One region of the Limosilactobacillus fermentum genome, then DNA from elsewhere that is predicted to be linked to it. Evidence: predicted binding sites of a transcription regulator. Region 1 holds the regulator's gene; each other region holds the start of a gene.
What was found. The regulator Rex, encoded in region 1, represses fermentation and respiration genes when NADH is low (regulators of the CRP and FNR family bind a similar motif). The targets are predictions, from matches to a motif close to TTGTGAANTANTTCACAA.

Region 1 (5,361 bases):
GCCCCGTCGTAATCATGCAACTGAACCTTAGCCTTTTCCGCTACCCGCAGTTGCATCCCCACCTTGATGTAGTGGGTGTGAATGACGTGGAACAGGTACAAGAGGGCCGGCATGATGATCAGGTACGGCCACACGTTGGAGAAGTGTTGCCAGAACAAGAAGATCACGAGGGCTAGTGAGATTAACGCCCCCACCAGGTTAATGGTTGACTTAACCAGCCAATTCCCTTCCTTTAAGCGGAACCAGTGGATAATCATCCCGGACTGCGAGAGGGTAAACGGTACGAACACCCCGACGGCGTAGAGCGGGATCAATAGGTTGGTCTTCCCGTGGAAAAGGATGATCAACACGATCGCCCCGACCGCCAGGGAAATAATCCCGTTGGAATAGCCTAGCCGGTCCCCACGGTCCATAAAGGCGTGCGGGAGGTACTTATCCTTGGCCATGTTGAAGGCCAAAATTGGAAAGGCCGAGAACCCAGTGTTAGCCGCCACGGCTAAGATCATCGCCGTCGACAGTTGCAAGAGGTAGTAACCTAGGCCCTCGCCACCAAAAACGGCCGCCCCAATCTGGGACAAGACGGTGTGGTGCGGGTTCGGTACAATTCCCAGGTAAAAGGACAGGAAGGTCACCCCACCGAAGAAGGCCGCTAAGATCAGGCTCATCATTGCCAAGGTGTTGGCGGCGTTTTTCTTCTTAGGAGGGTTAAAGTTCGGTACGGCATTGGAGATCGCCTCGACACCGGTCAAAGAAGATGACCCGGCCGAAAAAGCCCGGATGAACAGGATGGCAGACATCCCGGCTACCGGCGTCCCGTAATTGGCCGTGGCGTGGTAAGCCACGTGACCGGTAGCAATGTTATAGCCACCCCAGACGATCATCACCGTCATCATGATTATGAAAAAATAGACCGGAATGGTCAGGAAGTTAGCACTCTCACTCATCCCCCGTAGGTTCATGAACATGATGATCAAGACAATCACCACTGAAATATGGACCGAATAATTATATAGGAAAGGAATTGCAGACGTGATCGCTTCCGTCCCCGACGTCGTTGATACCGCCACCGTCAACATGTAGTCGACTAGCAGCGAGCCCCCGGCGATTAGGCCCCCGTTGCTCCCCCAGTTTTTGGTGGCGACAACGTAGGCGCCCCCACCGCTCGGATAAGCGTGGATGATTTGCCGGTAAGACAAGGTAATTGCTAACAACAGAACTAAAACAATGCCGGCAATCGGTAAGGAATACCAGATGGCGGCCGTCGAAAGGGTTACTAAAACCGTGGTAATCTGTTCGGTACCGTAGGCCACTGACGAAAGGGCGTCGGACGAAAGCATGGCCAAAGCCTTAAACTTCGTCAAGTGCGACTGGCCCTCGTCAAGCGTCTTTAATGGTTTCCCGATCAAGACACGTTTAAGATAGCGCCACATAAAATTTGTCTCCTCTTAAAAATAAGTCAACAGCTATTCTACACCCCGGGTGAACCGAATACCACCGTTTCTACGCAAAAAAGGTGGGTGCCCGAAGCCACAGCTCCGGTCACTCACCTCCCAAAAATTAATTTTCAAATTACATCATGCCGCCCATACCACCGGCTACTGGTGCTTGTGGTGCAGCGTCAGCGGGTTGTGGCTTGTCGGCAACAACGGCTTCCGTCGTCAAGAGGAGGGCGGAAACGGAAGCTGCGTTTTGCAGGGCCGAGCGGGTGACCTTCGTTGGGTCAACAATTCCGGCAGCGACCATGTCTTCAAACTTGTCATCAGCGGCGTTGTAACCAACTCCCGGCTTTTCTTGCTTCAGCTGGTTAACGATCACGGAACCTTCCAAACCGGCGTTTTCGGCGATTTGACGAACTGGGGCTTCCAGAGCCGCCTTCACAATCTTAATCCCGGTTGCTTCGTCGCCAGTTGCGGATGCTTCCACTTCGTCCAAGGCAGGGATAACGTTAACCAGTGCCGTTCCACCACCAGGAACAAAGCCTTCTTGCACGGCGGCCCGGGTGGCGTTTAAGGCATCTTCGATCCGGTACTTCTTTTCCTTGAGTTCGGTTTCGGTAGCGGCCCCAACCTTAACAACGGCCACCCCACCGGCTAACTTAGCGAGCCGTTCTTGGAGCTTTTCCTTGTCAAAGTCAGAGGTCGTTTCGGCAATCGCCTTCTTGATTTGGTCAACCCGTTCTGCAATGGCTTCCTTGTTGCCACTGCCATCAACGATCGTGGTAGCGTCCTTGGTTATCGTAACCTTGTTAGCAGAACCAAGTTGGTCAATCGTAGCGTCCTTCAATTGCATACCAAGGTCGTCGGAAATCACGGTCCCACCAGTCAGAACGGCGATGTCTTCCAATTGAGCCTTGCGACGGTCACCAAAGCCTGGGGCCTTAACGGCAACTACGTTGAAGGTTCCCCGAATCTTGTTCAACACAAGGGTTGGCAGTGCTTCACCAGTGATGTCATCAGCAATGATTAACAGGGCGCGCCCTTCTTGAACAACAGATTGGAGTAGTGGCAAGATGTCTTGAATGTTAGAGATCTTCTTGTCCGTAATCAAAACGTACGGGTTGTCCAGGTTGGCTTCCATCTTGTCGTTGTCGGTTACCATGTATTGGGACATGTAACCACGGTCAAAGCTCATCCCTTCAACCACGTCAACGCTAGTATCAACCCCACGGGAATCTTCAATCGTGATGACCCCGTCGTTACCAACCTTTTCCATGGCGTCGGCGATCAACTTACCAACTTCCTTGTTAGCAGCGGAAATGGAGGCGATTTGAGCGATGTCGTCCTTGGTCTTAACGTCGTGGCTCATCTTTTTCAGGCCTTCAACGGCTGCGGCCGTCGCCTTTTCAATCCCGCGCCGAATGCCCACTGGGTTAGCGCCGGCGGTCACGTTCTTCATTCCTTCGGTCACAATTGCTTGGGTTAAAACAGTGGCCGTCGTGGTCCCGTCCCCGGCAATGTCGTTAGTCTTAGAAGCAACTTCGGAAACCAGCTTAGCCCCCATGTTTTCGAAGTGGTCTTCTAATTCAATGCTCTTAGCGATCGTTACCCCGTCGTTAGTGATCGTCGGGGAGCCGTAACTTTGTTCCAACACCACGTTACGTCCCTTTGGCCCAATCGTCGTCTTGACGGTGTCTGCTAACTTATCAACCCCACGCAGCATTGCGCTCCGTGCGTCTTCTGAGAACTTTAATTCCTTTGCCATCTTTATCTCACCTCATTGAATTTCTTAGTCAACAACCGCAACTAAATCCTTTTCGTGGACAACCAGGTAGGTTTCACCATCGTATTCCACTTCGTTGCCGGCGTACTTGTCAAACAAGACCTTGTCGCCTTCCTTAACGGCGACCGCCACCACTTGGCCATTATCCAGCGTGCGACCTTGTCCAACGGCCACTACCACCCCAGTGGTTGGCTTGTTCTTAGCGTTGGAGGCTAAAACAATCCCCCCAACGGTTTGTTCTTCTTCTTGCGCCTTTAAAATGACACGATCTCCTAATGGTTTTAACATGGTTATCCCTCCATTATTTCAAGTCAATGATTAGTGGTTAGCACGGGGACGAGCACTCTGCTAGCACTCAACCCCCTCAAGTGCTAATTACATATTCTAATATAACACCTTTCCCCCGGAATGCAACCAAAAACTTTGACTAATTTTGACCAAACAAAAAAGAGGCTGGGAATTCCCAGCCTCCTTGCTGTATATCCGAATGTTAGACAGAAAAAGTGGCCAATCACCGCAGGTCTAGTGCCTAAGCAGGCCGAAGAACGATGCGCTCTTACATCCGACCCGCAGCGGAAGTTATTTTCCACTCTCTTCGGATTAATCTTCGTCGTCGGTCGTAACCTTGTTGCTTTCAATGAAGTAGATCAGTGTTTGCAACTCATTGGTTAAATCGATGTTTTGAACCTGCACGTCCTTTGGCACGGACAGGCGGACTGGCGTAAAGTTCAGGATCCCGTGAACCCCGGCTTCAACCAGTTGGTCGGTGACCGCTTGCGATTCCGAACCCGGCACCGTCAAAATAACGGCGTCGATTTGTTGCTCCTTAATCTGCTTTTTCATGTCTTCGACCGGGTAAACCGGAATCCCGCTCTTGACCGTGTTCGCCAGGGATTCCTTAGGGTCAAAGGCCGCTGAAATCCGCAGGTTGGTGCTCTGGTGGAAGTTGTAGTTCATCAGGGCCGACCCTAGGGAACCGACCCCCACTAGGGCGACGCTGGTTAACTTGTCTTGCTTCAAGATCCCCTTGAAAAAGTTCAACAACTTTTCGACGTCGTAGCCGTACCCCCGCTTTCCGAGCTCACCGAAGTAGGAAAAGTCCCGCCGGATCGTGGCAGAGTCCACCTGAACTGCTTCGGAAAGTTCCGTCGACGACACCCGGTGCTTATTAGCGTTCAATAAAACGTTTAGGTACCGGTAATAAACGGGTAAGCGCTTAGCCGTGGCACGGGGAATTTTACGATTTGGCATAATAATTCCTCCATTTCTTTGATTGTGAAATATTATTCCTTACTCATTCTAACAACCTCTAGTTTGTTTGTGAACTAACATTCATTACTTTTTGGTTATTTTTTCGGTTTTAAGATAAACTATGCTACACTTTGAAGTAGCTAAAATAGGAAAAGGATCACCACTCATGTTGTTACTTCAAACTAACGATGTCCTCCGCCGGTTTGGCGCCGACGTCTTATTTCACAATATTAACCTCCAGGTCGTTGATCATGCCCGCGTCGCCCTCGTTGGCCGTAACGGAGCTGGGAAGACGACCCTCTTAAAGATGATTGCCGGGATCACCCAGCCCGACGAGGGAACCATCACCAAGGCCAAGGGACTTTCCATTGGCTACCTAGCCCAGGATCAGGGCCTTGACAGCCAGAACTCGATCTGGGCGGAATTAGACACCGTCTTTGGTCCCCTCCACAAAATGGAAGCTGAAATTCACCACTTAGAAGGGCAGTTGGCAACGGTTGATTCAACCACCGACCGCTACCAAGAAATCTTAAGGGATTACGACCGCCTGCAAGAGCAGTTCCAAGAGGCGGGGGGCTTTGAGATTGACTCCCGGATGCGCGGCGTTTTGACCGGTTTTGGCTTTGAAGAAGAAAGCTACCAACGCCCCGTCAACTCCTTATCCGGGGGACAAAAAACCAAGCTGGCTCTAGCCAAGATCCTTTTACAAGCCCCCCAGCTACTGATCTTAGACGAACCGACCAACCACTTGGACATGGGGGTGTTAACCTGGTTAGAAGACTACTTAAAGGGCTACTCGGGCGCCCTTTTAATTGTCTCCCACGACCGTTACTTCTTAGACCGGGTGGTCAACGAAGTGTACGACCTCGATAACCAAACCCTCCACCACTA
Region 2 (5,361 bases), 410 kb from region 1:
AAGCCGAAGAAGGAAGAATCTTGGACGGCACCGTTCTTGAAGACGGCTACCCCCATGATCAACAGGAGGGCGTTGACGAAGAAGGCCAGGGTTAATTGAATGTTAGAGTCCCAAGCGGTGAAGCGAACCGTTTGCTTGATGTCTTCAGCGTTAGTGTGGTCAATCTTACGCGTTTGGGAAATGGCGGAGTGTAGGTACAGGTTGTGGGGCATCACGGTCGCCCCGATAATCCCCAGCGAACCGGTCAGCGGGGAAATTCCGCCCACCACTGGTTCCTTGGCGATCGCTTCTTTAGTCGGGAGCAAGCCCTTGAAGACGCCGGCCCAGTCGGGGTGGGACAGGGCAACTTGGTAGGCGAAGACCGCTAAGATCACGAGGATCAAGCAGGCCACGATCGCTTCGATCTTCCGGAAACCGATCTTGGTCAATAACAAGAGCACCAAGACGTCTAAGACGGTGATGAAGACCGCTAAGACTAACGGAATGTGGAAGAGCAAGTTCAGGGCGATCGCCGCCCCGATAACTTCGGCAATGTCAGTCGCCATGATGGCTAACTCGGTCATTAACCACAAAATCACCCCAAGGGCCTTCCCTGTACGGGCGCGGATGGCCTGCGCGAGGTCCATCTGGCTTACGATCCCAAGTTTGGCAGCCATGTACTGTAACAACATCGCAATCAAACTTGAGATCAGGATGGTCGTCATTAAGGTGTATTGAAACGATTGGCCCCCGGTGATCGAAGTTGACCAGTTACCGGGATCCATGTACCCCACGGCAACGAGTGCCCCGGGACCAGAGTAGGCGAACAGGGTCCTAAAAAAGCCCTTGCCATGTGGGACCTCAACCGTCCCGTTAATTTCTTCTAGTGATTTACCGTTTGCGTGTTCAATTAAGCGCAGCTTACGGTGTTGATTCTTTGTGTTATCCACGCCAAATCCTCCCCTCATGATTATGGTTTTAAATGTTCAGCGAGCTTTCTAATTAACTTCCCGGAACACCTTTGTTAGGTTAGCATAAAAAAGTGATTTGTGCAACATAAGATTGGCGTAATGACGGGATTTAGCGGGTGCTAAAAGGAGCCGCTTTCAAACCTCTTTTCTGGTTGGTGGGGGTAAGGAAATAATTTCACAAAAAAACATATGTCAACCGGTTGACTTTGGCTAAATGGTTGAATATACTAATCACCATAAAGTTATTAAATTCACAAGAGAGAAGGATTTTACGATGAAGGCATTGGTATTACAAGGGATTAAGGATCTGGCAGTCCAAGACTACGAGGTTCCCGAAATCAAACCAGACGAAGTTTTAGTTCACACCGCGTTCGCCGGAATTTGTGGGACCGACAAGGCCCTTTACGCAGGGTTGCCGGGTTCTGCTTCCGCCGTTCCACCCATTGTTTTAGGTCACGAAAACTCCGGGGTCGTTGCCAAGGTTGGCGCAAACGTCACTAACGTTAAGGTTGGCGACCGGGTAACGGTGGACCCGAACATCTACTGTGGGCAGTGCAAGTACTGTCGGACCCAACGCCCAGAATTGTGTGAACACCTAGACGCCGTTGGGGTGACCCGTGATGGGGGCTTTGAAGAATACTTCACGGCGCCGGCCAAGGTGGTTTACCCAGTGCCAGCCAACGTTTCCTTGAAGGCGGCGGCCGTTGTGGAACCAATCTCTTGTGCCATGCACGGGGTTGACCTTTTGACCACCCACCCGTACCAAAAGGCCCTCGTGTTAGGGGACGGGTTTGAAGGACAACTCTTCGCCCAAATTTTAAAGGCTCGGGGGATTCACGAAGTTATCCTGGCCGGCCGCTCCGAAGAAAAATTGGCCAACAACCGCGAACACTTTGGCGTCAAGACGATCAACACGACTAAAGAAGAACTGCCAGAAGCCGCCTTTGACATCGTCGTGGAAGCCGTTGGGACCCCGGCGACCCAAGAACAAGCATTGGCTGCGGCGGCCCGGGGCGCCCAAGTCCTGATGTTTGGGGTCGGGAACCCGGACGACAAGTTCTCCGTTAACACTTACGACGTCTTCCAAAAGCAATTGACCATTCAAGGGGCCTTCATCAACCCGTACACCTTTGAAGACTCAATTGCCCTCTTGGCCAGTGGCAAGGTGGACCCACTGCCGCTGTTCTCCCACGAACTGGAATTCACCCAGGTGGAAGACTTTGTTTCCGGTAAGTTAGGCAAGGTTTCCAAGGCGATCGTTAAGGTTGGTGGCGAAGAAGCCTAACCCCTGGCATTAACGCAAATCTATAGTAGAATTAGGAGAGTTCCGTAACGGGACCCTCCTATTTTTATTAAAAAAGTTGACACGGTGTCACCTCGCGATTAGAATGGCCTTAATCGAGTGACACGGTGTCACTATGAGAAAGAAGTGGACGAAAAGATGCCAAGTTCAACCTTTACTAATCTTCCAGATGAAAAACGGCAACGGATTGAAGCCGCCCTGTTAAACGAGTTCAGCAACCACACCCTGGCAACGGCCCAAGTGGCCCGCATCGTTAAGGATGCCCAGATTGCCCGGGGGGCCTTTTACAAGTACTTTGACAATCTCACGGACGCCTATTCCTACATGTACCACCTGCTGGCTGCCAAGCTGGGGAGCCGGGATGATATGAAGCGCCGTCACCTACAGACGGCTACGGAATACATCCAACGGGTGCGCGACCTCGCTGACACGTCTGGCAGCCTGCGTAACTTCTTTGTTTTGCACTACACGGCCAACGAGGGGTTGCTACCCGATCCCTTACCGGCCAAGGTTAAGGCAATGATGGATGATCAACGGTGGTCAGCCATGATGCTAATTCACGAAAGCATCAAGGAGTGCCTCGTGGATCCGGAAAACGAAGATTTGATTTTGAAACGGTTGGAACGTGTCTTGCGGGTCCTTTTAAAAGAGGGGGAAACCGAAGATGTTTCTAGCAATCAAAGAGATTCTTCACGAGAAGGTGCGCTACGGCCTCATCGTGACGATGGTGGTCTTAACTAGCTACCTGATGTTTTTGTTGATGGGGATGATGTTTGGCTTGGCTAGTGAGAACACGGTCGCCATTGAATCGTGGGGAACCAAGGCGGTCGTTTTGAATAAAAACGCCAACGTTAGCCTTAGCCAGTCCCTGATCGCACCAAGCCAACTGCCTAAGTTAACCAAGCACGAAGCCGAGCTCGGCTTAGTCCCAGTGGTGATGGAAACGGTCGGTCAAAAAGAGAGCCACAAGACCTCCCTGCAGTTCGTGGGGCTCAAAGAAGACCAGTTTATCGCCAAGGATAAGTTAGCAATTACCAGTGGTCACCGGGTACAGAGGTCCAACCAGCTGGTTTTAGACGAATCCTTGAAGGATAAGGGCTACCGGCTCGGGTCCAAGGTGAAATTTGGTAATTCAGCGACCGAGTACACGGTGGTCGGATTTGCTAAGGATGCCAAACTAAACATTTCTTCCATTGCCTATGGGGACCTCAGCGTCTGGCAAAGCCTGCGCGGGGTCGGTAACCAGTTTGTCGCTTCCGGAATCATTAGTGACCAAGCCAAGCCGGCAGTGACGGCGGGTCTAGCATCCTACTCGGTCAACACCTTCATTGAGAAGTTGCCGGGCTATTCCGCTCAAAACACGGTCTTTGAGTTCATGATCGGCTTTTTGATGGTGATTTCCGTGATTATCATCGCCGTCTTCTTATACATCCTGACGATGCAAAAATTGGCCAACTACGCGGTTTTACGGGCACAGGGAATCCCAGCCCAACGCCTGATTAACGCCACCTTGGGGCAGGCCTTGATCCTGATGGTGGTCGGGGTGATCATTGCCTTGTTATTAACGGTGGTGACCGGGGCGGTACTACCAACCGCGGTGCCAATACTTTTTAACTGGCCGCTAACGATTGGAGTAGCGGTGGCCCTGGTGGTGATGGGGGTCATTGGGGCCCTCTTGCCCGTCCGGGTGATTAAAAAGATTGACCCGCTAGATGCCCTGAACTAAGGAGGAAGCGTTATGACTGCAATCGAATTACGTAACGTTGAAAAGTACTACGGACAAGGGATTGCCCGGGTTCACGTTTTGTCTGACGTGAACTTTAAGGCTGAACTGGGCAAGCTTAACCTGGTGATTGGCCCGTCCGGCTCGGGGAAGTCCACCTTCTTAACGATCGCCGGTGGCCTCCAGCAGCCATCTGAGGGACAAGTTTTGATTGACGGCCAAGAGATCTCAGCCCTGTCTGGTAAGCAACGCGATCGGTTACGCCTGGATAAGATCGGCTTCGTTCTCCAGTCTTACAACCTGCTCCCTTACTTAACGGTGGGGGATCAGTTCGCCCTGGTTGACCGGATGCGCCACGGTAACCTTTCCAAGGGGGAATTAGGGGACCTGTTAAAAGACCTTGGGATCGAAAAACTGATCCACAAGTACCCGGGCGAACTGTCCGGGGGGCAAAACCAGCGGGTGGCCATCGCCCGGGCCCTTTACACTGACCCGCAAATTATCTTAGCCGATGAGCCAACGGCCGCCCTCGACTCCGACCGGGTTAAGGTGGTGGGCCAACTCTTTTCCGACCTCGCCGTCAAGCACAACAAGGCCGTGGTGGTGGTCACCCATGACCTACGGCTGCGTGAATTCGCCGACCAGGTGTACACGATCGTTGATGGGCAAATGGCAAAAGAAGAATGACCGCTAGGAACACCGGCGTAAAATATGCACTTCCCTCCCTACTTGTAGAATGTAAATATTTTATGAAACCGGTTTAAGGACCGCCAAACCGTCATTTATTTAAAAAATGATTTGTGTATCCCAAGGTGAATGGGTTAATATTAAGGGGATAAATGAATATTCAACGAGTGGAGGGATCGGGTATGAACTACAAGCAGCGCCGCCAATTAATTCAACAACTGGTCGAAGAAAATCACATTGCTACCCAAGAGGAGCTTTTGGAATTGCTGAAGCAACACGGGGTCGTCGCCACTCAGGCAACCGTTTCACGGGATATTCATTCCCTAAACATTGCTAAGGTTAGCAGCAGTGATGGGCAATCCTACTATGCTCAGGTGGCGGCCGCCAAGGAGGACGACGACCGGCTCTACCGGGCAATTGCCAACCGGGTGGTCTCTTACACCACCGTTGAGTTTGTTAACGTCGTTAAAACCACCCCGGACTCGAGTTACGCGACCATCCTCGGCGGGATGTTTGATGAATTGTCGATGCCAGAGGTAGTGGGGACGATTGCTGGTAACGATACCCTCTTAATTATCTCCCCCGACGCACAGGGCGCTCAAAAGATTGGTCAACTTTTGGCCGATAACCAAGGACACTAGGTCACTGGGGTTTAATTAATATTAGCCGGAAATCCCGTGACTTTAGTCATGGGATGG
Region 3 (5,361 bases), 680 kb from region 1:
AAGCCGCAAAATGCCGCCTACCTAACCGTTGATCACCCAGAAAACAACCGTGAGATCTTAAAGAACGCCGCCGAGGGGCGGGATATCCGTCTGATCGTGGTGACCGATGCCGAGGGGATCCTCGGGATTGGTGACTGGGGAGTTAACGGGGTCGACATCGCCGTTGGTAAGTTAATGGTTTACACGGCCGCCGCTGGGATCAACCCGGCCCAAGTGTTACCAGTTTCGATTGACGCCGGGACCAACAACCAAGAACTACTGGACGACAAGAACTACCTGGGTAAGCGCCACGCCCGGATTGAAGGCCAACGCTACTTTGACTTCATTGACCAATTTGTCGGCGACGTCGAAAGCCTCTTCCCTAAGAGCCTGTTGCACTTTGAAGACTTCGGCCGTGGGACGGCCGCCAAGATTTTGGATAAGTACCAAGACAAGATTTTGACCTTTAACGACGATATCCAAGGGACCGGGGTAATCGTTTTGGCCGGGGTACTGGGGGCCTTAAACATCACCAAAGAAAAGCTAACCGACCAAACCTTCCTAACCTTTGGTGCTGGGACCGCCGGGATGGGGATCGTAAAAATGCTCTTCGAAGAACTGGTGCGCCAAGGCCTCAGCGAACAAGAAGCCAAGCAGCACTTCTACTTGTTCGATCGCCAGGGGTTGTTGTTTGATGATACGGAGGGCCTAACGCCGGAACAAGCCCGCTTCACCCGGTCGCGGGGTGAATTCGACAACGCCGCTCAATTAACCGACTTAACGGCAGCTATCAAGGCGGTGCAACCAACGGTGATGGTCGGAACGTCGACCGTTCACAACGCCTTCACCGAAGCCGCCATCCGCGAAATGGCGGCCCACGCTAAGCACCCGATCATCTTCCCAATCTCCAACCCGACCAAGAAGATTGAAGCCATGCCAGACGACGTTATGAACTGGTCTGACGGGCGGGCCCTAGTCGCCACTGGGATTCCGACCCCGGCGGTTGACTACCAAGGGGTTCAGTACGAAATTGGCCAAGCTAACAACGCCCTGATTTACCCGGGGGTGGGCTTTGGGGCCTTAGCCGTCCAAGCCAAGGTAATTAACGACGACATGCTGGCGGCGGCCGCCCACGCCTTAGGGGGCCTCGTTGACGCTGATCAACCGGGCGCCGCCGTCTTACCACCGGTCTCCAAGCTAGCCGACTTCTCCAAGAAGGTGGCTGAGGCGGTGGCTCAATCCGCCATCGACCAGGGCTTAGCCGCAGCGGGAATCACGGATGCCAAGCAGGCGGTGGCCGACTTTACTTGGCAAGCGGAATACAAGCCGCTGGACCAGGAACTGGCTAGATTTGAATAAGAGGAAGTGCTCACCAACCTCCCTTGCTTAAACGACAATGAAAAGACCCCTAACGCACGAGGTGAGCGTTAGGGGTCTTATTGTAGGGTGTAGGGATGCACTTCCGCAGATAACGTGCTCCCAACCGCAGGCCTAGTGTCTAAGTACGGGTAAAGGACACCGCTAAGGCGGTAACCATTTGCCCTAGCTTAGCCATACGGCCTGCCGAACGGGTTGGGCGCACTTCCGTTATTTACTTGCACTGGCGTCAGCGTCGACTTCCGGTTGTGCTGGTGCGTCTTCTTCTGAGGCACTGGCGTCGGCGTCAACGGCCGGTGCTTGAGTAGCTGGTGCCGGTGCCGGTGCCGGTTGGCTTTCCGTTTCGCTTTCGGAAGCACTGGCGCTAGCGTCAACGGCGGGAGCCTCGGTGGCGGCTTCTTCCTTGGTAGAAGCACTGGCGTTAGCGTCCACCTTGCTGTTCGGGTCGTCAACCAGGGTTTGCCCGGTCATTTCCAGGTACTTCTTGACGATTGGCCAGAAGTCGATCACGATTTCGTTAATCCCACGGTAAATGTTGTCTTCGTCGTGAATGGCTTGGTAGTTGTTAACCACCCACTTAGCGTTCTTCTTGTCCACTGGTTCGGCCAGTTGGAACATGTCGGTCTTACCGGTCCGTAGGGTGTGGATGACTTGCTTAACGTGGTCGTGGACATTCCGCTTGTCCGGGTGAACGGCCGACATCGGGGAACCCGGTTGTTGCGGGGTCCGGGAGGCAAACATCTTTTCAGCCGGGGCCTTGTGGTTGTAGTAGAGGAACTGGTTGTTGTCGTCGACGTAGGTCAGTTCGGCCGGGATCGACTTTAAGAACCAGTTAAGTTGGTCAACGGTCAGGATCCCAGCGTCGAGCTTAACGTAGTCCTTGCCGGAAGCGGCGTTGGTCAACTTAGCGGCCTTTTCAATCCAGTCTGGGTCACCGGGCTTCACCCCTTCGATAGTGGTGTCAGTCTTCCCGGAGGCAGTCAGGTCTTCATTCTTGTAGGCGTCGGCCGGTTCTGGGCCCTTTAAGGCCTTCAAGACGTTGACCCACTTGGAGAACTTGATCAACAAGTTGCTCAAACGGTTAATCGTGCCGCCGTCCTTTAAGTTGCCGTTGTCGTCAAAGGCGTCGCGAACGTTCCCCAACAAGAATTCGTTCCCCGGCATCACGAGGGCGTTAACCCCTGGGGCTTCCAAGATTTCGCGCAGGTCCAATTGGGCCCGGGAAGAACCCTGGGTGAAGTAAGAGGCCCCTATGATCAGGACCGGCTTGTCTTCTAACGGGTGGATCTTATAGGACAGCCATTCGATTGTCGACTTCAAAGCGGCGGTCGTGGTGTGGTTGTGTTCAGGGGTGGCCATGATCACCCCGTCGGCGTTTTCAATTCGGTGCTTCAAGTATTGAACGGCCATCCCGTTGGTTTGGTCGTCGTCTTCGGAAAACATCGGTACGTCCTTGATTGAAACGACTTCAATGTCGGCGATGTTATTGAAACGGTTGGCCATAAAGGTCATTAATTTGCGGTTGTATGAATCTTCGGCGATGGAGCCGACAATCCCAACTAACTTCATGCGTAGGTTCCTCCTTGGTTTATAAGTCGTTCTTCAGGTCGGAAACGCGGATGTCTTGCATCACGTGTTCACGGTCATAGACCAGGTTCTTGTTGACGTCGACGAAGGTGTCGAAGTCGGCGAATAAGCCGTCCAAGCGGTTGACGAGGGCCCCTTCCTTGAGGTTCCCTTCGTCGTCAAAGGCTTGTAAGGAGTGGCCCACCATGTATTCGGATGATGGCATGATCCGGGCGGACAGTTCCGGGGAGTCCAGCATCTGGCGTAGCATCAGAGTTGGGCCCGGGAAGTCCCAAGCATCCCGTATGACGCCCCGGTAATCATTACCGGCTTGTCAGCAAAGGGGTGCACACCGTAAGAAAGCCATTCCAAGGCGTTCATCAAAACGGCCGGGACCCCGTGGTCGTATTCAGGGGTGGAAATAATGACCCCGTCGGATGCTTCGATCTTCTTGGCCATTTCAGTTACCCGTTCCGGAACTGAGCGGTCCGGGGTCTTGTAGAAGACCGGCAGGCCACCAATGTCCATCAATTCAATTTCGGCCTTGTCGGCGAAGTGTTCCTTGATGAACTGCAACAAGCGGCGGTTGGTGGAGCCTTGACGGTTGGTTCCAGCAATCCCAATGTAGTGCTTCATATGATCAAATCCTCTCATTTCTGTGTTTGTCACCTTGTTAAGGGGCTAACAATCGTCCCCATTTTGACATAGTTTTTGAATAAAATCAATCAGGGATCCTGATTTAGAAAGTTACGGGTGGCTCGCCGTCACTATTTGGCAAGCAATTACGGATATTAGACAAAATTTAAATAAATGAAGGCGCTAACAATCCCGCTAAAAATAGGCCGATTAAAGCTGATGAATATCAATTAAGCGGGGTGCAGGACCGTTAATAATAATCAATCCTTATAATAACTAGCGGGTTTGACTATAAGAGAGCGGGGGGATTATCGTATAATCGTTAAGTAATGTGTAACTTTTCACAAATGCAATCGGATTAATCACTTGGAGGTTGAAGAATATGTCACAATTTCGGACGGAAGAAGATACTTTAGGACCAGTTCAAATCCCACAAGAAGCCCTCTGGGGACCACAAACGGAACGGAGCCGCCACAATTTCCCAACCGGCCAGTTCATGCCGTTGGCCATCATCCGCGCCCTGCTCAACATTAAGAAGGCCGCTGCCCAAGCCAACCTGGAATTAAACCAGATTGATGAGGCCAAGGGGAAGTTGATCATCGAGGCGATTGACCAACTCTTAGTCCTGCCCGATGACGACTTGCGCAAGGACTTCCCACTTAAGGTTTACCAAACCGGTTCCGGGACCCAAACCAACATGAACACCAACGAAGTCGTGGCCAACCTGGCTAAGCGCTTGAATCCAGACGTCACCGTATTGCCAAACGATGACGTTAACAAGGGTCAATCCTCCAACGACGTCTACCCAACGGCGATGAACATCGTGGCCGTGGAAGCCTTGGATCAGCTGCTGCCGGCCGTCCAGCACCTAATTGACGAATTAAAGGCCAAACAAGAACAATACTGGCACGTCGTTAAGGTTGGCCGGACCCACCTGCAAGACGCCACCCCGTTAACCTTTGGCCAAGAAGTCTCTGGTTACGTGGCCGCTTTAGAACACGACCGGGACTACTTAAAGCAACTCCAACCGACCCTATTGGAACTGGCGATCGGGGGAACGGCCGTGGGGACTGGTTTAAACGCGGCCCCGGGGATGCCGGAAAAGATCGCCGAAAAGGTTTCCGTCGTTTACGGACACGAATTTACGGTTAAGACCAACAAGTTCTTTGGCTTGGCTAACCACTCCGGCTTAAACGTGGTCCACGGGGCCCTGAAGACCCTGGCCGCCGACATGTTTAAGATTGCCCAAGACGTCCGCTTCTTGGCCTCCGGTCCGCGGGCTGGTTACGGCGAATTAAACATCCCGGCCAACGAACCGGGTTCCTCAATCATGCCGGGGAAGGTTAACCCAACCCAAGCCGAAGCAGTAACGATGGCGTCACTACGGGTCTTTGGTAACGACACGGTCGTTTCAATGGCCGCTAGCCAGGGGAATTTTGAAATGAACGTCTACAAGCCGGTGATGATCGACGCCTTCTTGGAATCAGCCAACCTCCTAACCGGGACGATCACCGGCTTTGCCGACAAGATGATTGCAGGCTTGACGGTCAACGACGCCCGGATGAAGGAACTTTTGGACAACTCCTTGATGACGGTAACCGCCCTGTCGCCATATATCGGCTACCACGACGCCGCTAAGATTGCCCAAGCCGCCGATAAGGCCGGCTCCACTTTAAAAGAAGCCGCTTTGAAGTCCGGCAAGGTGACCGAAGAACAATACGACGAATGGATGGACATGTTAAAGATGACCAACGTCGACAAACAAGATTAGGAGGAAATTATGGGAGAAAAATTTCAACCACG
Region 4 (5,361 bases), 890 kb from region 1:
GGTAACCAGGAAAACGCCGCCCACTTAGCCCTGTTAAACGGGGGGCGCTTCTTGTACGTCCCCGACGGAACCGAACGCCCGGCGCCGGTCGTGCTGGCCGGGGAACATTCCCACCCCAATGTTCACGATTTGATCTTGGTGGGGGCGGGGGCGACGGTGACGATCATTGACGACCAGCCAATGGCGACCACCAAGCCGTCCTTTCACGCCACGGAATTGCTACTGGGGGAACGAGCCCACGTTAACTTCTACCAGCTCAGTGACTTCGGGGCCCGGGTGAGCCGCCAAGTGGTGGCTTGCTACCAGGCCCAGTACAGCCAGTTAGCGGTGACGACGGTTTTAGGTAGCCACCCGGCCCAGGTCACCCGGTTGACCAACTGGCTGGACGGACAGGGGGCGCAAGCAGACTACCAACTCCTTAGCCTGGTCGATGAGGACAGCTTCCCGCAGATTGAGCCGCACTTTAAGACGGCCGGCCCGGCGGCGGGGGTCCAATTTAGCCAGCGAGCCTTCGCCGACCCAACGGCCTTAGTGAAGGCCCTAGCGGCCACCGCCCCACGGATCATGGTCGACCGGGTCAGTCAGCGCTTCCATTAAAATCCGAACTATGTAAAAGCATTTACCTCCGAACAATGGGGTAAATGCTTTTTTAGGCGAACAATCATATTTACATTAGGGAATGGAGGTGCTAAAATCTTAACATTACCTAAGCAAAGGGCAGCAAGTTCGCTGCGGAAAGAGAGAGAAAATGGAAAATCAAGTTGAGAGTTCACTGATTGTTGGCCCGGACGATCCGGTGCCGGCTGGCGAGGCGACCTTACTAGGGTTGCAACACGTCCTGGCGATGGATGTCTACGTGCCGCCGATCATTTTAGCCGGGATGATGGCGATGGGGGCCGCCGATTCAACGGGGCTGTTGCAATCGACCTTCCTGGCGGCCGGGATCGGGACGATTTTGCAAACCTGCTTCTTTATGAAGATGCCGGTTTCGCAGGGGCCGTCCTTTGTGCCGCTGGGGGCCGCCGCTGGGGTCGTCATGGCGTCGGGAGGCCTGAAGGGCAACGGGATGGCAACCCTGCTGGGTGCCCTCGTGGTCGGGGCGATCGTCTTAGTCTTGCTCGGTTTATCCGGGGCCTTTCAAAAGATCATCAACACCCTGGTGCCGGCGGTGGTCGGCGGAACGATCATCACCTGCGTGGGCCTGTCTTTGATCCCCTCGGCCTTAAACGACAACATCTTTGAGGCGACGGGTAACATTTACCAAAACATCGAACTGGCCTCCATTACGGCCCTCACCCTCTTAATTTGCGTGGCGATTTCGATTCGCTTCCCGCGGGTGCAAAAGCTGTTTAAGACCGGTTCGATCGTGATCGCCCTCCTGGTGGGGACACTGGTGTCCGCTTCGATGGGCCGCTTTGATTGGAAGTCGGTGGCCGATTCGGCTTGGTTCTCCTTCCCACAACGGACGATGCTACACTGGGGGATTTCCTTTAACCTAACTTCGATTCTGACCTTCATCATCATCTACGCCATCCTGACCACGGAAACGACCGGGACCTGGTTTGCGATGGGGGCCGTTACCAACCACAAGATTACGAGTCGCCAGTGGAACCACGGGATCATCGGCGAAGGACTCTCCTGTTTAGTAGCCGCCCTGGCCGGAACGACGCCGGTAACTGGTTACTCGACCAACGCCGGGGTGATCTCCATCACCGGGGTCGCCTCCAAGCGGGTCTTCATCGCCGCCGGGAGCTGGTTTATCGTCTTGGGTTTCTTCGCCAAGTTGTCCGCCTTCTTGGCGGCAATTCCGGCGCCGGTAATCGGGGGGGTCTTTGCGATCATCACCGTGACGATCATGCTCAACGGGTTGAACGTCATTCGCCAGCAACAAACCGGCGAATCCGACCTGTACATCATCGGCTTACCGATCATTTTGACCTTGGCCCTGGTCCTCTTGCCAAGCAAGGTAACCAACGCGGCCCCACAAATGATCCAATACTTACTGGGGTCACCGATCGCGGTAGCGGCGATCACGGCGATTGTCTTGAACCTCTTGATGCCGTCACGGCACAACAAGTTAGCCTAACTTAATTTTGTAGAAAAATTCACCACCCTCACGATTTGACGATCACTTGGTCGCTAAATGGTGGGGGTGTTTTCGTGGTCAACGTTGATATAAGGGTGCTGCACCATTATTAATAAAATATGTTAAAAAGTTAACAAACGGGCTTTAATTATCGACTGATATATGCCGAAACCAACGTATATTAATCCGAAAGGTAGTAATTAGTAGCATGAAAGGTTTTGCAATGCTGGGCCCGAGCAAGACGGGCTTTATTGAAAAAGAAGATCCGAAGGTGGGGAGTCGTGACGCCCTGGTGCGGCTGCTCGCCGTTGCCCCGTGTACCTCTGACCTCCACACCGTTTTCGAAGACGCTTTAGGGCCGCGGGAGAACATGATCCTCGGCCACGAAGCCTGCGGGGAGATCGTGGAAGTCGGTAGCGAAGTCAAGGACTTCAAGGTTGGTGACCGGGTTTTGATTCCGGCAATCACGCCGAACTGGTCCGACGTTTACTCCCAAGCCGGCTACGCTACTGACTCCGACGGGATGTTGGGTGGCTGGAAGTTCTCCAACATTAAGGATGGGGTTTTCTCCACCCGGATCCACGTTAACGACGCCGACGGGAACCTGGCCCTCTTACCAAAGGAAATCGACCCGGCGGAAGCCTGCATGCTTTCCGACATGATCCCAACTGGCCTCCACGCTTCCAAAATAGCGGGCGTAACCTTTGGGGACGCCGTGGCCGTGATCGGGATCGGACCGGTTGGTTTGATGGCCCTGCGCGGGGCGGTGCTCCACGGTGCCGGCCGCGTCTTTGCGGTTGGTTCACGGGAAAAGACGGTCGAAGTGGCCAAGAAGTACGGGGCAACCGACATCGTGGATTACCACAACGGCCGGATCTCCGACCAAATCCTAGAAGCCACTAACGGCCAAGGGGTCGACAAGGTCCTGATCGCCGGTGGGAACGCCGCCGATACCTTTGAAGAAGCCGTCCGGATGCTCAAGCCGGGTGGTTCAATTGGGAACGTCAACTACCTAAATGGTCACGACGACGTGGTCTTCAACGCCGGTGACTGGGGCGTTGGGATGGGTCACAAGACCATCCACGGTGGCCTGATGCCTGGTGGCCGCTTGCGAATGGAAAAGCTAGCTCAACTAGTCGTAAACGGCCGGATCGATCCATCACTGATGATCACCCACCGCTTCGAAGGCTTCGAGAAGATTCCGGACGCCATCGAACTGATGCACCACAAGCCGGCTGACTTAATCAAGCCGGTCGTAATCTGCAACGACATCGACTAATTTCAACACCTTTATTTAGTAGAAACAGCGGTTGGGGTTTGCCCAGCCGCTGTTTTTAGTTCAGGGGGTCCTTTGTTGCAGATTACGGCAATGTAACAAAAACGGCGAAAAACCGGGGATTTTCACTTAACGAGGGGGAATTGGGAAAAATTTTGGCGCCAAACTGGGGTGAAATGTTACAAAAACCAAACGGGCGGGGGACCGAGGTGAAAAGGGTGGTCAACCTATACGCCTCCATGGCCTCGAACCCCGAACGGGCGTTGCCGTTTGAATTAAGCTTGTTACGGAAAGTTACAAAGTGGCGGCCGATTGAGAACTGCTTGTCACTGCGCGGTAACAAAAGGCGGGTATAGTAATCAGCATAGGAACGACGAACAAATACTGATACGAAAGAAAGGATTCATTTTAATGAAGCTCAATAAGAAAGCCTTGAAACTTACCGCAACTGTCGCCGGCGCCGTTGCGTTGGGAACCGTTGCAACGACGGTGTCCGCAAATGCCGATTCAATTTACACCGTTAAGAGTGGGGACACGCTTTCCGGAATTTCTTGCCAGTTCGGTCACGATTATGCCTTCGTTGACACGCTCGCCTCCAACAACAACATCGCTAACAAGAACCTGATCTACGTCGGGCAAAAGTTAGTGATCAAAGATGACGGTGAAATTACTTCGGCCACCGCCAGTCAAGTGGCCTCACTGCCGTCCGCTAGCGCTAGTTCAACTAGCCAAGCCCAAACCGACAGTGCCTCCGCCGCTAGCCAAGCAAGTTCGACTGCCTCTGACCAAGCTAGCGCAGATAGTTTAGCCGCTGCCCAAAGTGCCGCTGCCGCTAGTCAAGCCGCTGCCCAAAGTGCCGCTGCCGCTAGTCAAGCCGCTGCCCAAAGTGCCGCTGCCGCTAGCCAAGCCGCCCTGCAAAGTCAACAGGCCGCTAGCCAAAGTGCCGCCGCTACCTCAACGGCCTACACGACGATGGCAGCCACTCCTACAACCACTTCGACTTCCAGCACCAGCTCCTACACGTCTAGCCTGAGCTCATCTGAAGAAGCAGCGAAGGAATGGATCACCCAAAAGGAATCCGGTGGTTCTTACACCGCCAAAAACGGTAACTACTACGGGAAGTACCAACTTTCCATCTCCTACTTAAATGGGGACCTGTCGGCCGCTAACCAAGAAAAGGTGGCTGACCAATACGTAGCCTCCCGTTACGGCTCTTGGACCGCAGCCCAAGCCTTCTGGGAAAGCCACGGTTGGTACTAAAATAGGAGTGCGATCTAGTACCCAACAGATCAGAGAACATTGATAAAAAGACCGGGAGAGCTAATCTCCCGGTCTTTTTTCGTTTTTAAGGTTGGGGTGTCCAAAGGGGACCTTAGTCGGGTACAATAGAAGGAAAATGAAAGGGGTGCCAACGTGGTAAAAGAAATTACTTGTAACCAGACCCGGGTGGTGACGACCCACCGGGTAATGAGCGCCGATTTAAATGAACACGAGACGATGTTTGGGGGGAAGTTACTCGCCATGGTCGATGCCGAGGCCTCCCTGGCGGCGGTCCGGCTGGCCCGGGGGACGGTGGTGACCGCTAGCATGGATCACGTTCAGTTTACCCGGCCCTTTGTCCTGGGGGACGCGGCCGAACTCCAGGCCTTTGTAACCGGGATCGGTAAGCGGTCAATTGAGGTCTTTGCTAAGGTGATCGTTGAGGAAATGGCCACCGGCAAGCGCACCCTTGGCTTTTCGTGCTTTATGACCTACGTGGCCATCGATGAGGCTGCCAACTTCACCGATTACCGTTTAATTGGCGAAGATGATGAGCAAGCCTTTTTGATGGAGACCTACCAAAACCGCCGTGAGCACCGGCGGACGGAACGAGAAAACCTGGCCGCCGTCAACGCCCACGTCAACTTAGATAAATGATTTTTTGTTCATATTATCAAAAAATAAATATTTAAAAAGTGGGGGTACAAAGCACCAAAAAGCCGGTTGACGGGTGATTAGC

Region 2: FG166_RS00205 (zinc-dependent alcohol dehydrogenase family protein) is a predicted target of Rex. The motif match lies at 1,190-1,207, and genes of this name have one in related genera.
Region 3: FG166_RS08410 (class II fumarate hydratase) is a predicted target of Rex. The motif match lies at 3,888-3,905, and genes of this name have one in related genera.
Region 4: FG166_RS07225 (NAD(P)-dependent alcohol dehydrogenase) is a predicted target of Rex. The motif match lies at 2,206-2,223, and genes of this name have one in related genera.

What each region holds. Positions count from the first base shown of each region.
Region 1 covers NZ_CP040910.1:443,752-449,112, reverse strand. Annotated here, with positions in the region: gene FG166_RS02135 (APC family permease) at 1-1,430, opposite strand, end outside; gene groL (chaperonin GroEL) at 1,570-3,201, opposite strand; gene groES (co-chaperone GroES) at 3,226-3,507, opposite strand; gene FG166_RS02120 (redox-sensing transcriptional repressor Rex) at 3,820-4,470, opposite strand; gene FG166_RS02115 (ABC-F family ATP-binding cassette domain-containing protein) at 4,637-5,361, shown strand, end outside.
Region 2 covers NZ_CP040910.1:34,205-39,565, reverse strand. Annotated here, with positions in the region: gene FG166_RS00210 (Nramp family divalent metal transporter) at 1-947, opposite strand, end outside; gene FG166_RS00205 (zinc-dependent alcohol dehydrogenase family protein) at 1,225-2,235, shown strand; gene FG166_RS00200 (TetR/AcrR family transcriptional regulator) at 2,392-2,994, shown strand; gene FG166_RS00195 (ABC transporter permease) at 2,918-3,979, shown strand; gene FG166_RS00190 (ABC transporter ATP-binding protein) at 3,992-4,663, shown strand; gene FG166_RS00185 (arginine repressor) at 4,846-5,304, shown strand.
Region 3 covers NZ_CP040910.1:1,653,724-1,659,084, reverse strand. Annotated here, with positions in the region: gene FG166_RS08425 (malolactic enzyme) at 1-1,338, shown strand, start outside; gene FG166_RS08420 (NADPH-dependent oxidoreductase) at 1,567-2,925, opposite strand; partial or broken gene FG166_RS08415 (NADPH-dependent FMN reductase) at 2,945-3,558, opposite strand; gene FG166_RS08410 (class II fumarate hydratase) at 3,941-5,329, shown strand; gene FG166_RS08405 (flavocytochrome c) at 5,339-5,361, shown strand, end outside.
Region 4 covers NZ_CP040910.1:1,439,483-1,444,843, reverse strand. Annotated here, with positions in the region: gene FG166_RS07235 (SufD family Fe-S cluster assembly protein) at 1-597, shown strand, start outside; gene FG166_RS07230 (uracil-xanthine permease family protein) at 749-2,086, shown strand; gene FG166_RS07225 (NAD(P)-dependent alcohol dehydrogenase) at 2,295-3,365, shown strand; gene apf (aggregation-promoting factor) at 3,774-4,622, shown strand; gene FG166_RS07215 (acyl-CoA thioesterase) at 4,776-5,279, shown strand.